Thiorhodovibrio winogradskyi: one gene and its partner. The protein of the gene in region 2 interacts with the protein of the main gene of each other region in a pairwise test. Links are inferred from orthologs where the notes say so. Each region holds a gene or a part of one and is shown on either strand. Other genes may lie near its edges.

Region 1 (6,923 bases), 1.7 Mb from region 2 along the record:
CCGATCCAGCTGGTGCCGGATCAGCCCGAGCGCAAGCTGATGCAAAGCGTTCGCGCGGGCGAGGACTATGTCGGACTCGAGACGACCCAGGACAATCAACTCCAAATCCGCGTGCTGGTCAACGATCCCCGCGCCCGTCCCCTGATTCTGCAGGCCATTTTCCCCACCTCCGCGCGCATCAGCGAACTAGCCGCGCAGCTCGAGGACGCTTATAACCGCTACACCGAGCTGTCCTATCTGCGCAAATCGCTGAAATTCAGCTTTTCCCTGACGCTCTCCCTGGTGCTGGTGTTCGGCCTGATGGCGGCGCTGCTGGCGGCTTTTCGCACCGCGCGGCGGCTGGTGGCACCCATCGCCGATATCGCGCGTGGGACCCGGGCAGTCGCCTCGGGCGACTACGACCAGCAACTCCCCCTGCCCACGCATGATGATGAACTTGCCTTTCTGGTTTCGTCCTTCAACGCCATGACCCAAAGGGTGGCACAGGCACGCGATGCCGCCGCCCGCAGCCAACAGGAGGTGGAAGAGCAACGCGCCTATCTGCAAACTGTCTTGGGGCGCCTGTCCTCGGGCGTGCTGGCGTTCGATCAGGAACTCCGTCTCACCACCAGCAACCCGGCCGCTCGGCGGATTCTGCGCCTGGGGCCGCCGCTCGAGGACTCGCCATCGCTTGATGAGCTCGAATCCCGGCACCCCTGGCTCGGTCACTGGGCGGAGACCCTGAGACGGCAGTTCACCAAGACGGCCGATTGGCGCGAGCAAGTGACCCTCTTCGGTGGCGAGGGGCGCCAGGTGCTGATGTGCCGCGGCAGCCGGCTGCCGGTCTCTGGCACCGAGGCAAGCGGCTATGTGCTGGTGTTCGACGACATCACCGAACTCATCCGCGCCCAGCGCGATGCCGCCTGGGCCGAAGTGGCGAGACGTCTGGCTCATGAAATCAAGAATCCGCTCACCCCGATCCAGCTCTCGGCCGAGCGCCTGCGCCACAAACTGCTGAAAAAACTCGACGAACAAGATGCCCGCATCGTTGACCGCTCAACCACCACTATCGTGGCACAGGTCGAGGCCATGAAGGCCATGGTGAACGACTTCAGCAGCTACGCGCGTTCCCCAGAGATTCAGCACGAGCCCTTCGAGATCGATGCGCTCATCCGCGATGTCCTCGAACTCTATCGCGGCGGGGCCGCGCCCATTGAGGCACAACTCCAAGCAACGGGGGCGCGCATTCGCGGTGATTCCAAACGCTTGCGACAGGTCATGCACAATCTGCTCAAAAACGCGATCGAGGCACTGGAAACCACCGCGGAGCCTCGGATCATAGTGCGCTCCAGCATTCGCCATGACCTTGAGAATCCCGCCGTCATGATTGATGTCGAGGATAATGGCGAAGGATTTCACCAAGACCTGCTGGAAAACGCCTTCGAGCCCTATGTCACCAGCAAGACCAAGGGCACCGGCCTCGGACTGGCAATCGTCAAGAAGATCATCGAGGAACATGGCGGTATCATTGTGGCGCAGAATACGCCGCAAGGCGCACGAATCCGCGCCCAGATTCCAGTGTGGCGGGAGCCGGGACCGCGCGAGGCCCCGGTCTCAAACGCCAGCCCCAGCGCGGCAACATCCGCCCCCTCCACCCAAAAAGCCGCCGCGCCGGCCCAGTCACCAACACCTGCTTCAATCGCGGCACCACCGCCAACGTCCGCGGAGACACCATGAGCGCGCACCACATTTTTGTTGTCGACGACGAGCCCGATATCCGCGAGACGGTCAAGGACATTCTTGAGGATGAAGGCTTTGTCGTCATCGCCGCCGAGAATGCCGAGGCCGCCCGTCACGCGCTGCGCGAGCGCCGCCCGGACCTCATGCTGCTCGACATCTGGATGCCCGATCTCGACGGCATCAGCCTACTGAAGGAATGGGCCGAGGACGGCGATGGCCTGCCCTGCCCCATCATCATGATGTCCGGCCACGGCACCGTGGAGACGGCGGTCGAGGCCACCCGACTCGGCGCCTATGACTTCCTGGAAAAGCCGCTGTCCATGGCCAAGCTGCTACTCACCGTGGAGCGCGCGCTCGAGGCCGACAAGCTGGTCAAAGAAAACGTCGGTCTGCGCCGACGCACGCCCCTGGTGCACGAGCCTGTCGGACGCTCGGCCGTCATGCAACGCCTGCGCGAGCAGGTCAAGCGCATCGCCCAACACGACACCTGGGTACTCATCACCGGCGAGCCCGGCTCCGGGCGCGAGACCTTCGCGCGCTTCTTGCACTCCCAGAGCGGGCGCAAGGAACGCCCCTTTGTCGATTTGGGTACCTCGGCCCTCACCCGCGGCAATGCCGCGCGCGAACTCTTCGGCAGCGAGGAAAACGGGCGCATTCACTATGGCAGCCTGGAACAGGCCGCGGGTGGCACCCTGCTCCTTGACGAGGTGGCCGACATGGACCTTGAAGCCCAGGGACAGTTGCTCGGCGCGCTCGATACCGGTTCCTTTCTGCGCGTCGCCGGCAGCGAGCCGGTCCCCATCGATGTGCGCATTGTTGCCGCCACTCAACGCGATCTCAAGGAAGATGTCCAGTCCGGCCATTTTCGCGAGGATCTTTTCTATCATCTCAATGTCGTTCCACTACACATCCCACCGCTGCGCGAACATCCGGAAGACATCCCCGACCTGCTCAACCACTATGTCGATTTCTTTGCCGCGCATGAAAAACTCAGCTACCGCCGCTTTAGCGTTGGCGCGCAAAATTTTTTACGCAACTACAGCTGGCCCGGCAATATCCGCGAACTGAAAAACCTAGTTCAGCGGCTACTCATCCTCGGCGCCGGTGATGAAATCACCTTAAGCGAGGTTGAAGCCGCGCTAGGCAACACGCCCGTTGTCTCAGTCCAACCAGTCGAGGGCATGGTCTCCTTCGACCAGCCATTGCGCCAGGCACGCGAGTTGTTCGAGAAAGCCTACCTCGACTACCAACTCGAAAAGCACAACGGCAATGTCAGCAAAATGGCCAAGGAGGCCGGCATGGAGCGCACCCATCTGTACCGTAAACTGCGCTCGCTGGGCATCGAGATCAAGGAGCGGCGGTGAAAATCATCATCCTAGGCGCCGGCCAGGTCGGCAGCTCGGTCGCGGCCAATCTGGTCAACGAAGCGAACGACATCACAGTGGTCGACCTCGACCCCATCCGCCTGCGCGAACTGCAGGATCGCTTCGACCTGCGCACCCTTGAGGGTCATGGCGCCCATCCGGACGTGCTCACGCGCGCCGGCGCGGAGGATGCCGACATGATCATCGCCGTCACCAACAGCGACGAAACCAACATGGTCGCCTGCCAGGTGGCCTATACACTCTTTCACACACCCACCAAGATTGCCCGGGTGCGCGCGCCAAGTTTTTTGGAGCAGGAAAAGCTTTTCGACGGCAGCGCCTTTCCCATCGATGTGCGCATTAGCCCGGAACAGCTGGTCACTGACTATGTGATGCGCTTGATCGAACACCCGGGCGCTCTGCAGGTGACGGATTTCGCCGAGGGGCGCGTGCGCCTGGTCGCGGTACGCGCCTACTACGGAGGCCCACTGGTCGGTCACGAGCTGCGCACGCTGCGCGATCACATGCCGCATATCGAGAGCCGAGTTGCCGCCATCTACCGCCAGGACAGGGCCATTCATCCCGAAGGCGACACAGTGATCGAGGCCGATGACGAGGTCTTTTTCATCGCCGCGCCCAAGCACATCCGCTCGGTGATGAGCGAGCTCAGACGGCTGGAAAAGCCCTACAAACGCCTGATCTTTGCCGGCGGCGGGAACATTGGCACACGGCTCGCACGTGCACTCGAGCCGCACTACCGCGTCAAGGTCATTGAGCGCGACCTCGCCCGCTGCCGCCAGATTGCCGAAACACTAGAGCGCACCATTGTGCTGCATGGCGACGCGGCCGATGAAGAGCTGCTGCTGGAGGAGAACGTCGCCGATACCGATGTATTCTGCGCAGTGACCAACGACGACGAGGCCAATATCCTCTCCGCCATGCTTGCCAAGCGCCTGGGCGCGCGCAAGGCCATGGCGCTGATCAACCGCCCGGCCTATGTGGATCTGGTGCAAAGCGGCCCCATCGACATCGCCATCTCTCCGCAGCAAGCCACCATTGGCAGCCTGCTGCGCCACGTGCGCCGTGGCGACGTGGTCATGGTCCACTCGCTCCGCCGCGGGGTAGCTGAAGGCATCGAGGCCATTGCCCATGGGGACGCCAACTCAAGCAAAGTTGTCGGCCGCCCAATCGAAGACATCCGCCTACCCAAGGGCACCACCATCGGCGCCATCGTGCGCGGTAACCAGGTGCTGATTGCCCACCACGACCTAGTCATCGAATCCGACGATCACGTCATTCTGTTCATTCAGGATCGCCAGCGCGTTCCCGAGGTCGAAAAGCTGTTTCAGGTGGGCGTTACCTTTTTCTAACAGACTTGATCATACGGCGCTGTCAGCCGCGATCGTCCAGCGCAAGAGCCTCGTCTCGGAAGCCCCCCTACATCATCTGCATGACCATCAATGATGCTGGCGCCCACAAACCTGGTCAGTGTCGATTCAACACGGCCCTCGGGGTTGCTTATCGGGTAAAATGCCGCATTTTGTCCTGCTTCAACCAGTCAGCCCGCACCCTTTCGGTGGCGGTCTCTATCAATTTTCCTGGCCGATCAAGAGCTTTTCATGCACACAGTCGCCCATCCCACACGCGAGCAACTCGCGCACTCGTACCTGCTGGTCCGCTCCTTTTCCGAGCAGCTTTGCGAACCCCTGGCCATCGAGGACTACGGACTGCAAACCGCGGTCGAGGCCAGCCCACCGAAATGGCACATTGCCCATGTGTCCTGGTTCTTCGAGAACTTTCTGCTCCGTCCGCTGCTGCCCGGCTATCAGGTGTTTCATGCGCGCTTCGATCACCTGTTCAACTCCTACTACGAGCAGACCGAGAGCGGCTTCTGGCCACGCGCCAAACGCGGACTACTCTCCCGCCCGACAGTGGCGGAGGTCTATGACTATCGCAAGCACGTCGATCAAGCGATGCAAGCATTGATCACTGAGTGCGACGAGAGCGACTGGCCACTGGCGCTGGAGCGCATCCTGATCGGCCTGAATCACGAGCAGCAACATCAAGAACTGCTGCTAACGGACATCAAGCACCACCTGGCCTTAAACCCCCTTCGTCCAGCCTACCGTGCCGATCTCGACATCAGCGCGCCCGAGCAGGCGGTACCCCTGACCTTCACCACCCTCGAGGGTGGCATGACCGAGATTGGTGCCACCGGCGATGGCTTCTCTTACGACAACGAGCACCCACGCCACCAGACTTGGCTCGCGCCCTATCGGCTTGCCAATCGCCTCGTCACCAATAGCGAGTATCTCGAGTTCATCGAGGATGGCGCTTACACCAATCCCGCCATTTGGCTATCCGACGCCTGGACAGTGATCAAGCAACAGGGCTGGCAAGCACCGCTTTACTGGGAAAAAATCGACGGCGCCTGGCACGAGATGACCCTGGCTGGTCTGATATCCCTGCGCCCGGCCCTGCCCGTCTGTCATCTGAGCTACTACGAGGCCGAGGCCTATGCGCGCTGGACCGGCAAACGCCTGCCAAGCGAGGCCGAATGGGAGCATGCCGCGGCCAGCCGGCCAATCGCCGGCGAGTTTGCCGACGCCGGACGTCTGCATCCACGCGCTGCCGATGTGGGCGCGCTCAGCCAGCTCTATGGCGACTGTTGGGAATGGACCGGCTCGGCCTATCTGCCCTATCCCGGCTATCGCCCAGCCGCCGGTGCCATCGGCGAGTACAACGGCAAGTTCATGTGCAATCAGATGGTGCTGCGCGGCGGCTCCTGCGCCACCTCAGGCGATCACCTGCGCCCGAGCTATCGCAACTTTTTCTACCCCCACGAACGTTGGCAGTTCAGCAGTCTACGCCTGGCCGATGGCGTCGATGGAGGCACCACTTCGGACGATCTTGGAACAACCCAAGGAAGGTCGGCATGAATGTCAGCTTTTTCGACGACCATCCCAAACCCGCGGACATTCGCGCCGAGGTCCTGAGGGGACTTGCGCTGCCTGAAAAGCGCATTCCGCCCAAGTTCTTTTACGACGAGCCGGGCTCGCGGCTGTTCGACGCCATCTGCGAGCTGCCCGAGTATTATCCGACGCGCACCGAGATCGGCATTCTGCGCCAATACGGCGGTGAGATGGCCGAGCTGCTCGGTCATGACGTCGTCCTGATCGAGCTAGGCAGCGGCAGCAGCCTGAAAATCCGCACCTTGCTTGAGGCGCTGCGCCCGCGTGTTTACATCCCGGTCGACATCTCGCGCGAGCATCTGCTGCGCTCGGCCGAGAGCCTGGCCGCCGCCTTCCCGGAGATCGAGGTCCGCGCCGCCTGCGCCGACTATTCGCGCCCCTTCCACCTGCCGCTCAGCGAGGCAGATCAGCCGCGCGCGGCCTTCTTTCCCGGCTCCTCGGTCGGCAACTTCGAGCCCGCCGATGCCGAGGCCTTTCTGCGCCGGGTCGGTGACTTCCTGGGGCCCGGCGGTCATTTGCTGATCGGCGTCGATCTGCGCAAGTCCGAGGACATTCTTCATTCCGCCTACAATGACGCGGCCGGGGTGACCGCTGCCTTCAACCTGAATCTGCTCACCCGCATCAACCGCGAACTCGAGGGCAGCTTCGACCCCGCTGCCTTTCACCATAGCGCCTTCTTCAATCCGCACGACAGTCGCATCGAAATGCACCTGGTCAGCAACGCGCCCCAAGACGTCCTGGTCGCGGGTGAAACCTTCCGCTTCAGCGAAGGCGAGAGCATCCATACTGAGTGCTCCTACAAGTACGGCATCGATGATTTTCACGCCCTGGCAAGACGCGCCGGCTTCGAGTCAGTCCGCGTCTGGAC
Region 2 (7,847 bases):
CGGCCGGCGTCAGGTCGTCGGCGACCACCACGACTCCCGCGACAGTGTCGCTGGCAAACTCCTGAGCATCAGAGTCAACACCGCCGAGAAACACCTGAATCTGGCGCACCACATGCTCGACATCGTCGCCGCGGCTGCGCAGGTAGGGATCATCCATCTCCTCGAACACCTGCACCAGGATGTCGCGCTGCAGCTTGAGCGCCCAGCCGGCGTTGAGATGTTGGTCGCGAATCAGATCGCGGGTAGCGTCGACCAACGCCGAGTCGGTCAGCATCAGCAGGTGGGTGTCGATGAACTCGGCAATGTGGGCCGGGGTGTCGGCCGGAATCTGATGGCGAATGCGCTCAAGGTGACGACGGGCCGCATCAAGGGCGGCATCGAGGCGACGCAACTCGGCATCGGGATGCGCGACCGGCTCCGCCGAAAAGCTCGGTTCCTGTTTGAGCAGATAGGCTCGGCCAACGGCAAGCTTACGCGCGCCGGCGACGCCGAGCCCGCACAGGGCGGTGATCATTCACCCTCCCCGAAGTAATCTCCGATCAGTGCCTCGAGGGCATCCATGAGCTCCTGCTCGTCGGCGCCATCGGCCTCGATGGTAATGGTGGTGCCGCGTGCAGCGGCCAGCATCATGACACCCATGATGCTCTTGCCATTGACGCGGCGACCCTCACGCTCGACCTGCACCGTGCTCTCGAACCCGCTGGCGCAGGTGACGAATTTGGCTGCGGCACGTGCATGCAGGCCAAGGCGATTAATGATATCGATGTCTTTGCGAACCACGGGTTTGGTATCGAATCAGCAGTTGTTGTGATGCAACGACAAACCAAGCTTAACCATGGCCGTCATCCTTGCAGTGTTCATTGCCGTTGTTGATGTCGTCGCCAGTGTCATTATTGTCATTGTCGATTATTGACTCACCAGATGGCCAAAAAAACCTTGACGACAAAACATAAAATTCCCACAGGATCCTTAGATTAAGGGTCTGATCTCAGCAGGCTGGGATTGAGGCTCATTGAGCTGGCACAGCAGCACGCCCTCGCGCCCGCCGCTGAGTGCCTTTTCGGTAATGCCACCCAGGTCAAGTGAATGATAATTGAGCGCGCGCACCAGCATGGGCAGATTCACCCCGGTCAGCACCCGCACCTGATGGCCCTGGCGGATGCTATTGGCCACGTTCGAGGGCGTCGAGCCAAAGAGGTCGGTCAAAATCAACAAGCCGCTGCCGTCGTCGAGTTCGTTCGCCAGGCGGGTGGCGAGTGCTTGGAGCTGGTCGGGATCGTCGTACTCGGTGACATTGATCGCCGACGCGGCGAGCGGACAACGGCCAAACATACGGGTGGCGGTAGTCAGCAATTCGGCGCCGATCTGATTATGGGTGATGACGAGCAGAGAAACGCTCACGGCAGCTCCCGATGACGAACCAGAACACGGCGCCCGCCGTGATCGAAATGCGCGCGCACGGCCTCGGCCATGTAAACCGAGCGGTGCTGGCCGCCGGTGCAGCCGATGGCGATGGTCAGGTAGCTGCGCCCGTCGCGTTCGAAGCATGGCGTCCAGCGGTCCAGAAAGGCAATCAAATCCTCGCGCATGGCGATAACCTCGGCAAAGCCTTCCAGATAGTCGATCACCGCCTGGTCGCGTCCGGTTTGACCGCGCAGTGCTTCCTGCCAGTGCGGGTTGGGCAGGCAGCGCACGTCGAAGACAAAATCGAAGGATTCGGGCACGCCTTTTTTGAAGCCGAAGGATTGCAGCAGGATGGAGGTGCTAAGTTTCTGGCCGTTGCCGAGACAGCCGCGCACCAGATCGCGCAATTCGTGGATGTTGATGTGGGTGGTGTCGATGTGCGCATGGGCGACCTGGCGCAGCGGCTCGAGCAACTCGCGTTCGTAGTCGATGGCTTCGGTCAGGGAACGCTGTTCGCTGGTGAGCGGATGCTTGCGCCGCGTCTCGCTAAAGCGCGTCATGAGTCGCTCGGTCTGAGCCTCGAGAAAAATCAGCTGCGGGCTGATGCCCTGTTCGCCGAGCGCCACCAGGACCCGCGGTAGTTGACGCAAATCATCCGGGTGGCTGCGCGCGTCTATGCCCACGGCGGTGCCGACGCAGTCCGCGCACAAGGCCGGGTCACTCTGGCGCAGCCCCAGCGCGAGCTCGCTCAGCAGGAAGAGCGGCAGATTATCGATGCAGTTATAGCCGATGTCCTCGAGCGTATTGAGCGCCACGCTCTTGCCGGCGCCCGAGAGTCCGCTGACGATGATGAAATCCATGGTTTGACGGGCCTATCTTGGAGTCAGGTGGAATCAGCCGCGGATGATTCAAGTCCAGGCCTCGCGGGCGCTGTACTTGGCCTCCCAGACCGGCGCATCGGTGGCCAGGAGTTTGGCCTGACGCTCGGCCAGATCGGTTCCGGCATCATAGCCCCGGATACGCAGGATTTGGCTGCGCACGGCCGTCTCGAGCAGGACAGCGAGATTGCGCCCGGGTGCCACCGGGATGGTGATTTCCGGCACCGCGATACCGAGAATGGTGCGAGCGGACAGGCTGCCAAGCAGGCGGTCGACGTCGGCCAGTTCGCTGCTGTCGTAAGCCCGCATGCGAATGACCAGCTTTAGGCGGTCTGTCTCGCGCACCGCGCTCTCGCCGAACATGGCGCGAATATTAAGCACACCAAGGCCGCGTACTTCAAGAAAATCACGCAGCACGGGCGGGCAGTGGCCCTCGATGATCTCGGGTGCGACCCGGGCAAATTCAGGTGCGTCATCGGCGATGAGTCGGTGTCCGCGCGCGATGAGTTCGAGCGCCAGTTCGCTCTTGCCGATGCCGGGGTCACCGACCAGGAGCACACCCATGCCGAGAACCTCGAGAAAAACACCATGCAGGGTGATGCGCTCGGCAAAGGCATGAGTCAGCACATGCTGCAAGTGCTCCACAAGATCCTGGTCGTTCAGGCTCGAACCCAGCAAAGGGGTGTGCTCCCGCTCGGCACGGGCGCGGAATTCGGGGTCGGGCTCCAGCCCGTCGGAGAAAATGACCGCGATGGGTTGTGCGGTGAAGACCCGCGTCATCATGTCGGCGCGGGCGTCCGGGTGTAAATCGCTCAGGTAATCGGACTCGGCTGGACCGACAATTTGCACCCGGTTCGGGCGGATGCAGTTCATGGAGCCCACCAAACGCTGACGCGGAGGCTGAGTGGATGATGGGGCAGATGACCGGGTCGATGATGGGCGCTGGATGGATGACGAGGGTGGATTGAACAGAGGAATGGGCGTTGGCGGAGGCTCAAGTAGCCAGCGCAGCTTGAGCGGCTTGCTCAGGCTGTCGACCAGATGCTGCAGGGAGTCGCGGGCTTTCACCTGGCCCCGCGGGCTGGTGTCGGAGACGCCTGGGTGAGGATCTCGAGCAGTGCTCGTGGATCCTCGGCTGCGCGTAAGCGCTGGCGAAGTGGATCCTGATTGAAGATTTCCGCCAGATTGGCAAGCAGTTGCAGATGGGTCTCGTTGGCACTCTCGGGCACCAGGAGCGCAAAGGCGAGATTAATGGGTTGGTCGTCGATAGCATCGAAGGCGACGGGCTCGCGCATCTGAATGAAGGCACCAATGGAATCCGTGATATCCGCCACCCGTGCATGGGGTAGCGCCACGCCATGACCGAGGCCGGTGCTGCCGAGGCGTTCGCGCTCGAGCAGGCGATCAAACACTGCCTCGCGGCTGAGCTGGGGCTGCTCGGCGACCAGCAGCTCGGCCAGGGTTTCCAGCAGCCGCTTTTTGCTGCTGATGCTGGCCCCGGCGAGCACTCGGTGCTCGACGATGAGTTGCGGGGGAAACATGTGCGCTGGCTCTCCGGTGGAGTAAAGAAAAACCGGAGCCGGCATGACCGGCTCCGGTACCTGGTCATCAGTGAATGATGTCGGTCCGCTTGTGGTGGGACACTTGATAGGACGCTTGATAGGACAGGTGATAGGACAGGGGGGGCAGGCGCCGCCTTTGACCTCAGTCCTCCTCGAGCGCATCCGCTGCCGCCTCGTCGGTGGCGGCCAGTTCGGCGCTAGCCGCCTTGGCCCCGGGCGCGCGATGACTTTGGCGCTTTTCCTTGTGCTTGAGTACCTGGCGGTCGAGTTTGTCGATGAGCCCATCGATGGCGGCGTACATATCCTCGTGCGTGGCATCGGCATGGACATTGGCGCCATTGACGAGCAGCGTGGCTTCTGCCTTCTGGCGAAGCTTCTCGACGCTCAGGATGACGTTGGCATTGATGACATGGTCAAAGTGGCGCTCGAGGCGGGAAAATTTATTATCGACATAGTCCTTGAGTGGTTCGGTAATGTCGACATGATGCCCCGTGAGCTTGATTTGCATAGGTGATGACTCCTGGATGGTCGAACGCGGCGAAAAGCCGATGCAATGGCCGATGCAATAACAGGGTGGGATTTGACCACAAAAGGGCCGGAAGATGAAAACCCGACTGTCATGCGAGCCGCTTGCGCTCGTTCGAGGGCGGGATGCCCATGGCTTCGCGGTATTTGGCGACTGTTCGTCGTGCCACCTTAATGCCCTGATCCGACAGGATCTCGGCGATTTTATTGTCACTCAGTGGTTTGTTGGCCGTCTCCGCGGCGACCAACTTGCGGATAAAGGCGCGGATGGCAGTCGATGAACACTCGCCCCCTGAAGTCGTGTTGACGTGACTCGAGAAGAAATATTTAAACTCGAAAGTTCCCCTGGGGGTGTGCATGTACTTTTGCGTGGTCACGCGCGAGACGGTGGATTCATGCAGCTCCAACGACTCGGCGATGTCGCGCAGCACCAACGGGCGCATGGCCTCTTCGCCAAAATCGAAAAAGTCTTGCTGCAGCTCGACGATTTTAGTTGCCACGCGCAGGACGGTGTCATTGCGGCTGAGCAGGCTCTTGATAAACCACTGCGCTTCCTGCAGATGGGATTTCAGGCATTGATTGTCCTCGGCCTTGTCGGCACGCCGAATGAGCTGTCTGTAGCTCTCGTTCACGCGGATGCGCGGTGTGCTGTCCGGATTGAGCTCCACCCTCCAGCGGCCGTGGCGGCGGCGCACCAGCACATCGGGCTTGATGTACTCCGGTTGCACCTCGGTCACGGCCGAGCCTGGGCGCGGATTCAGGGAGCGGATCAGCGTCAGTGCCTGGCCCAAGGCGTCATCGTCGAGCTTGGTGCCGCGGCGCATGGCGTCCAGATCATTGCGCGCAAGGGCGTCGAAATGGTGCTCGCAGATGCGCAGCGCATGGTCGCGTCGAGGCTGGTTATCGGCCAGCTGGCGCAGTTGCAGGATCAGGCATTCGCGCAGATCGCGCGCCGCTAGCCCTGGCGGGTCGAAGCTCTGAATGCGATGCAGCACCGCCTCGATCTCGTCCTGCTCGAGTTCCGGGTCATTGAGAATCTCCGGCAGTTCGCTCAGATCCAGGCGCAGGTAGCCGTCGGCGTCGATGGCATCGATCAGCGCCTCGGCCACGGCCTGGTCGCGGGCGCCGAAACGGGTCAGATTGAGCTGCCAGGCGATATGATCGTGAAGGGTTTGCGGGCGCGAGCGCTGGGCGAAGAGGTCAAAATCATTGCCATCGCCGGACTGGGAGCCGGATTGGGCGCTGGCTTGAGCACCGCTGCTTGGCATGGAATCGAAGGTATCGGCAAGGGAATCGGCCGCGGTATCGGCAAAGGTATCCGTCCATTCGCTGTCGGTGGGCAGCTCGTTGGGCATGTCCTCGCGCTCCGGGCGCAGCGAACCATCGAGCCTGGCCTCCTCGAGACGCAGGGCGCTGGCCTCGTCCTGGTTGCGGCGATCTTCCCGAGTGCCTGGTTCCGGCAGGTCGTCATCGGCGTTCTCGAGCATCAGGTTGGACTCGAGCGCCTGTTGGATTTCCTGCTGGAGATCCAGGGTCGAGAGCTGCAGGAGCCTGATGGCCTGCTGCAGCTGCGGCGTCATCGTCAGCTGCTGGCCGAGGCGCAGTTGAATGCTTTGCTTCATCGCGAGGGCTTCAACTGACAGCGGGCAGGCAAGGTGACGGACAAGGTGGCCGGCAGCGGAACTTCGACGGGATGGGCATGGATGGCAATGTTGGAATGGCGAATGTAAATTGCATGGGGCAATTTTGATTGTAGCTGATCTTGGCCAACTCGATGCAAAGTCGGGGGCTCGGTCCTGGTGTCTGAATGTCAGAGAAAAGAGCGCTAGAGAACAAATCGTGCCCGTCATGGAGCGCAATTTGATGGGTCCAGGAGCTGATCACAGCCGAAAATGCTCGCCAAGATAGACGGCGCGTACCTGGGTATTGTCGAGCAAAACCGAGGGCGCGCCCTCGGCAATCACCTGGCCGTCGTTGATGATGTAGGCGCGATCGCAGATGTCGAGCGTTTCCCGCACATTGTGGTCGGTCACCAGCACGCCGATGCCGCGCTTGCGCAGATGGGTGATGATGTTTTTGATATCGACCACGGCAATGGGGTCAACACCGGCAAAGGGCTCGTCGAGCAACATGATTTTTGGCTCGACGGCAAGAGCGCGGGCAATTTCCAGTCGCCGGCGCTCGCCCCCCGACAGACTGAGGGCGAGGGATTGGGCAATGTGCGCGATGCCAAGCTCATCGAGCAACGCCTCGCAAGACTGGCGGCGCTGGTTGTCGTTGAGGTCAGGGCGGGTTTCGAGCACCGCCATCAGGTTGTCCGCGGCACTCAGTTTGCGAAATACCGATGGTTCCTGGGCCAGATAGCTCAGGCCGCGGCGGGCGCGCGCGTGCATGGGCGCGAGGGTCACATCCTCGCCAGCGAGCAGAATGCGTCCGGCATCGGCGCCTACCAGGCCGACGATCATGTAGAAGCTGGTAGTCTTGCCGGCGCCATTGGGACCAAGCAAACCGACCACCTCGCCGGCGCTCACGGCAATATCGACACCATCGACCACCCGGCGACGGCGATAGCTCTTTGCCAGACCTTTGGCCTGCAGCGCCAGAGTGTCCTGAGTGCGGGGGGCGGCAGTCATTCCTTTGGCGTGATGGTGATCTTGACGCGCTCCACGCCCTGGGCGCTAGTTCCGGCGGTGACGCGCGCGCTTGTTCGGTTATAGACGATGCGGTCATTGGCAAAGCGATCCTCGCCCTGAATCAGCACGGCGCGGTCGATCAGGGTCAGCACGTCGCTGTCAGCGTCGTATTCCATGCGCTGGGATTGCCCCAGCACTGGTTCGGTCTCCCCCTCGGGCATTTGTCGGTAACGTGCCGGATTGCCCGTGGCAATGATGATGCGTGGCTGGCGGTTTGCGCGATGCTGGACCTCGACCCGGTCGGCAAGAATGCGCAGGCTGCCCTGTTGGATATCGACGTTGCCGATGTACCAGCTTTGGGAGGTGTTTTCGTCAAATTCAGCCGCGTCCGCCTCAATGAACAGCGGCTGTTCCTGATCGCTGTCAAGCGCGAGTGTGGGCGTGGTAGTCAAGACAATCAGGCACAGTAGCGCCAGGGCGGGTCGCAAGGAAAGGGCGCCGCGGAAACCGGGATTGGAAACGCCGGGATCAGAAACATTGGGGCTGGGAGAAAGCATGGGTCTTATGGTGGCGATGAATCAGTCCAGACGACGGTCGGCAGAGGTTGCCGGCGGCCGCGGAGGCGCTGGTGTCTCACTTGTCGATAGCCGGGAACGCACCCGTCCAAGGAATTCGCCTCGCATCGGTTCACTGTACCAGAGCCGCATGCCATCGATAGCCGTCATGTGCTCGAGGCCGCGGTCGAGTTCAACGAAACGATCAGTTTCAACATAGCGGTCGTCCGGAAAGATCTTGATCTGGCTGGTTGAGAATGCAAGGGGGTCATGGGCGGGAGCTTGAGCGCG

What was found. Proteins that work in one complex are often made in the same cells at the same time.
Region 1: the proteins of Thiowin_RS01525 (region 2) and trkA interact in binary tests that used the Escherichia coli proteins (3 or more experiments, as listed by UniProt). The link is inferred for Thiorhodovibrio winogradskyi from one-to-one orthologs.

What each region holds. Positions count from the first base shown.
Region 1 is NZ_CP121472.1:1,988,998-1,995,920, reverse strand. What follows is about bases 2,267-5,266. They hold trkA (Trk system potassium transporter TrkA), read left to right. Parts: upstream 2,267-3,079; coding sequence 3,080-4,453; downstream 4,454-5,266. Other genes in these bases: egtB (ergothioneine biosynthesis protein EgtB), read left to right, coding at 4,703-5,266; Thiowin_RS08915 (sigma-54-dependent transcriptional regulator), read left to right, coding at 2,267-3,083. Outside these bases: Thiowin_RS08920 (ATP-binding protein), read left to right, coding at 1-1,716; more of Thiowin_RS08915, read left to right, coding at 1,713-2,266; more of egtB, read left to right, coding at 5,267-6,022; egtD (L-histidine N(alpha)-methyltransferase), read left to right, coding at 6,019-6,923. UniProt on the Escherichia coli protein: Part of the constitutive potassium transport systems TrkG and TrkH. May regulate the transport activity of TrkG and TrkH systems. Binds to NAD(+) and NADH.
Region 2 is NZ_CP121472.1:290,868-298,714, reverse strand. The notes cover bases 2,108-4,938. They hold Thiowin_RS01525 (PTS sugar transporter subunit IIA), read right to left. Parts: upstream 3,869-4,938; coding sequence 3,347-3,868; downstream 2,108-3,346. Other genes in these bases: Thiowin_RS01515 (RNA polymerase factor sigma-54), read right to left, coding at 4,462-4,938; hpf (ribosome hibernation-promoting factor, HPF/YfiA family), read right to left, coding at 3,987-4,352; hprK (HPr(Ser) kinase/phosphatase), read right to left, coding at 2,313-3,350; rapZ (RNase adapter RapZ), read right to left, coding at 2,108-2,264. Outside these bases: ptsP (phosphoenolpyruvate--protein phosphotransferase), read right to left, coding at 1-514; Thiowin_RS01545 (HPr family phosphocarrier protein), read right to left, coding at 511-780; Thiowin_RS01540 (PTS sugar transporter subunit IIA), read right to left, coding at 970-1,401; more of rapZ, read right to left, coding at 1,398-2,107; more of Thiowin_RS01515, read right to left, coding at 4,939-5,991; lptB (LPS export ABC transporter ATP-binding protein), read right to left, coding at 6,250-7,002; lipopolysaccharide transport periplasmic protein LptA, read right to left, coding at 6,999-7,559; LPS export ABC transporter periplasmic protein LptC, read right to left, coding at 7,581-7,847. UniProt on the Escherichia coli protein: Seems to have a role in regulating nitrogen assimilation.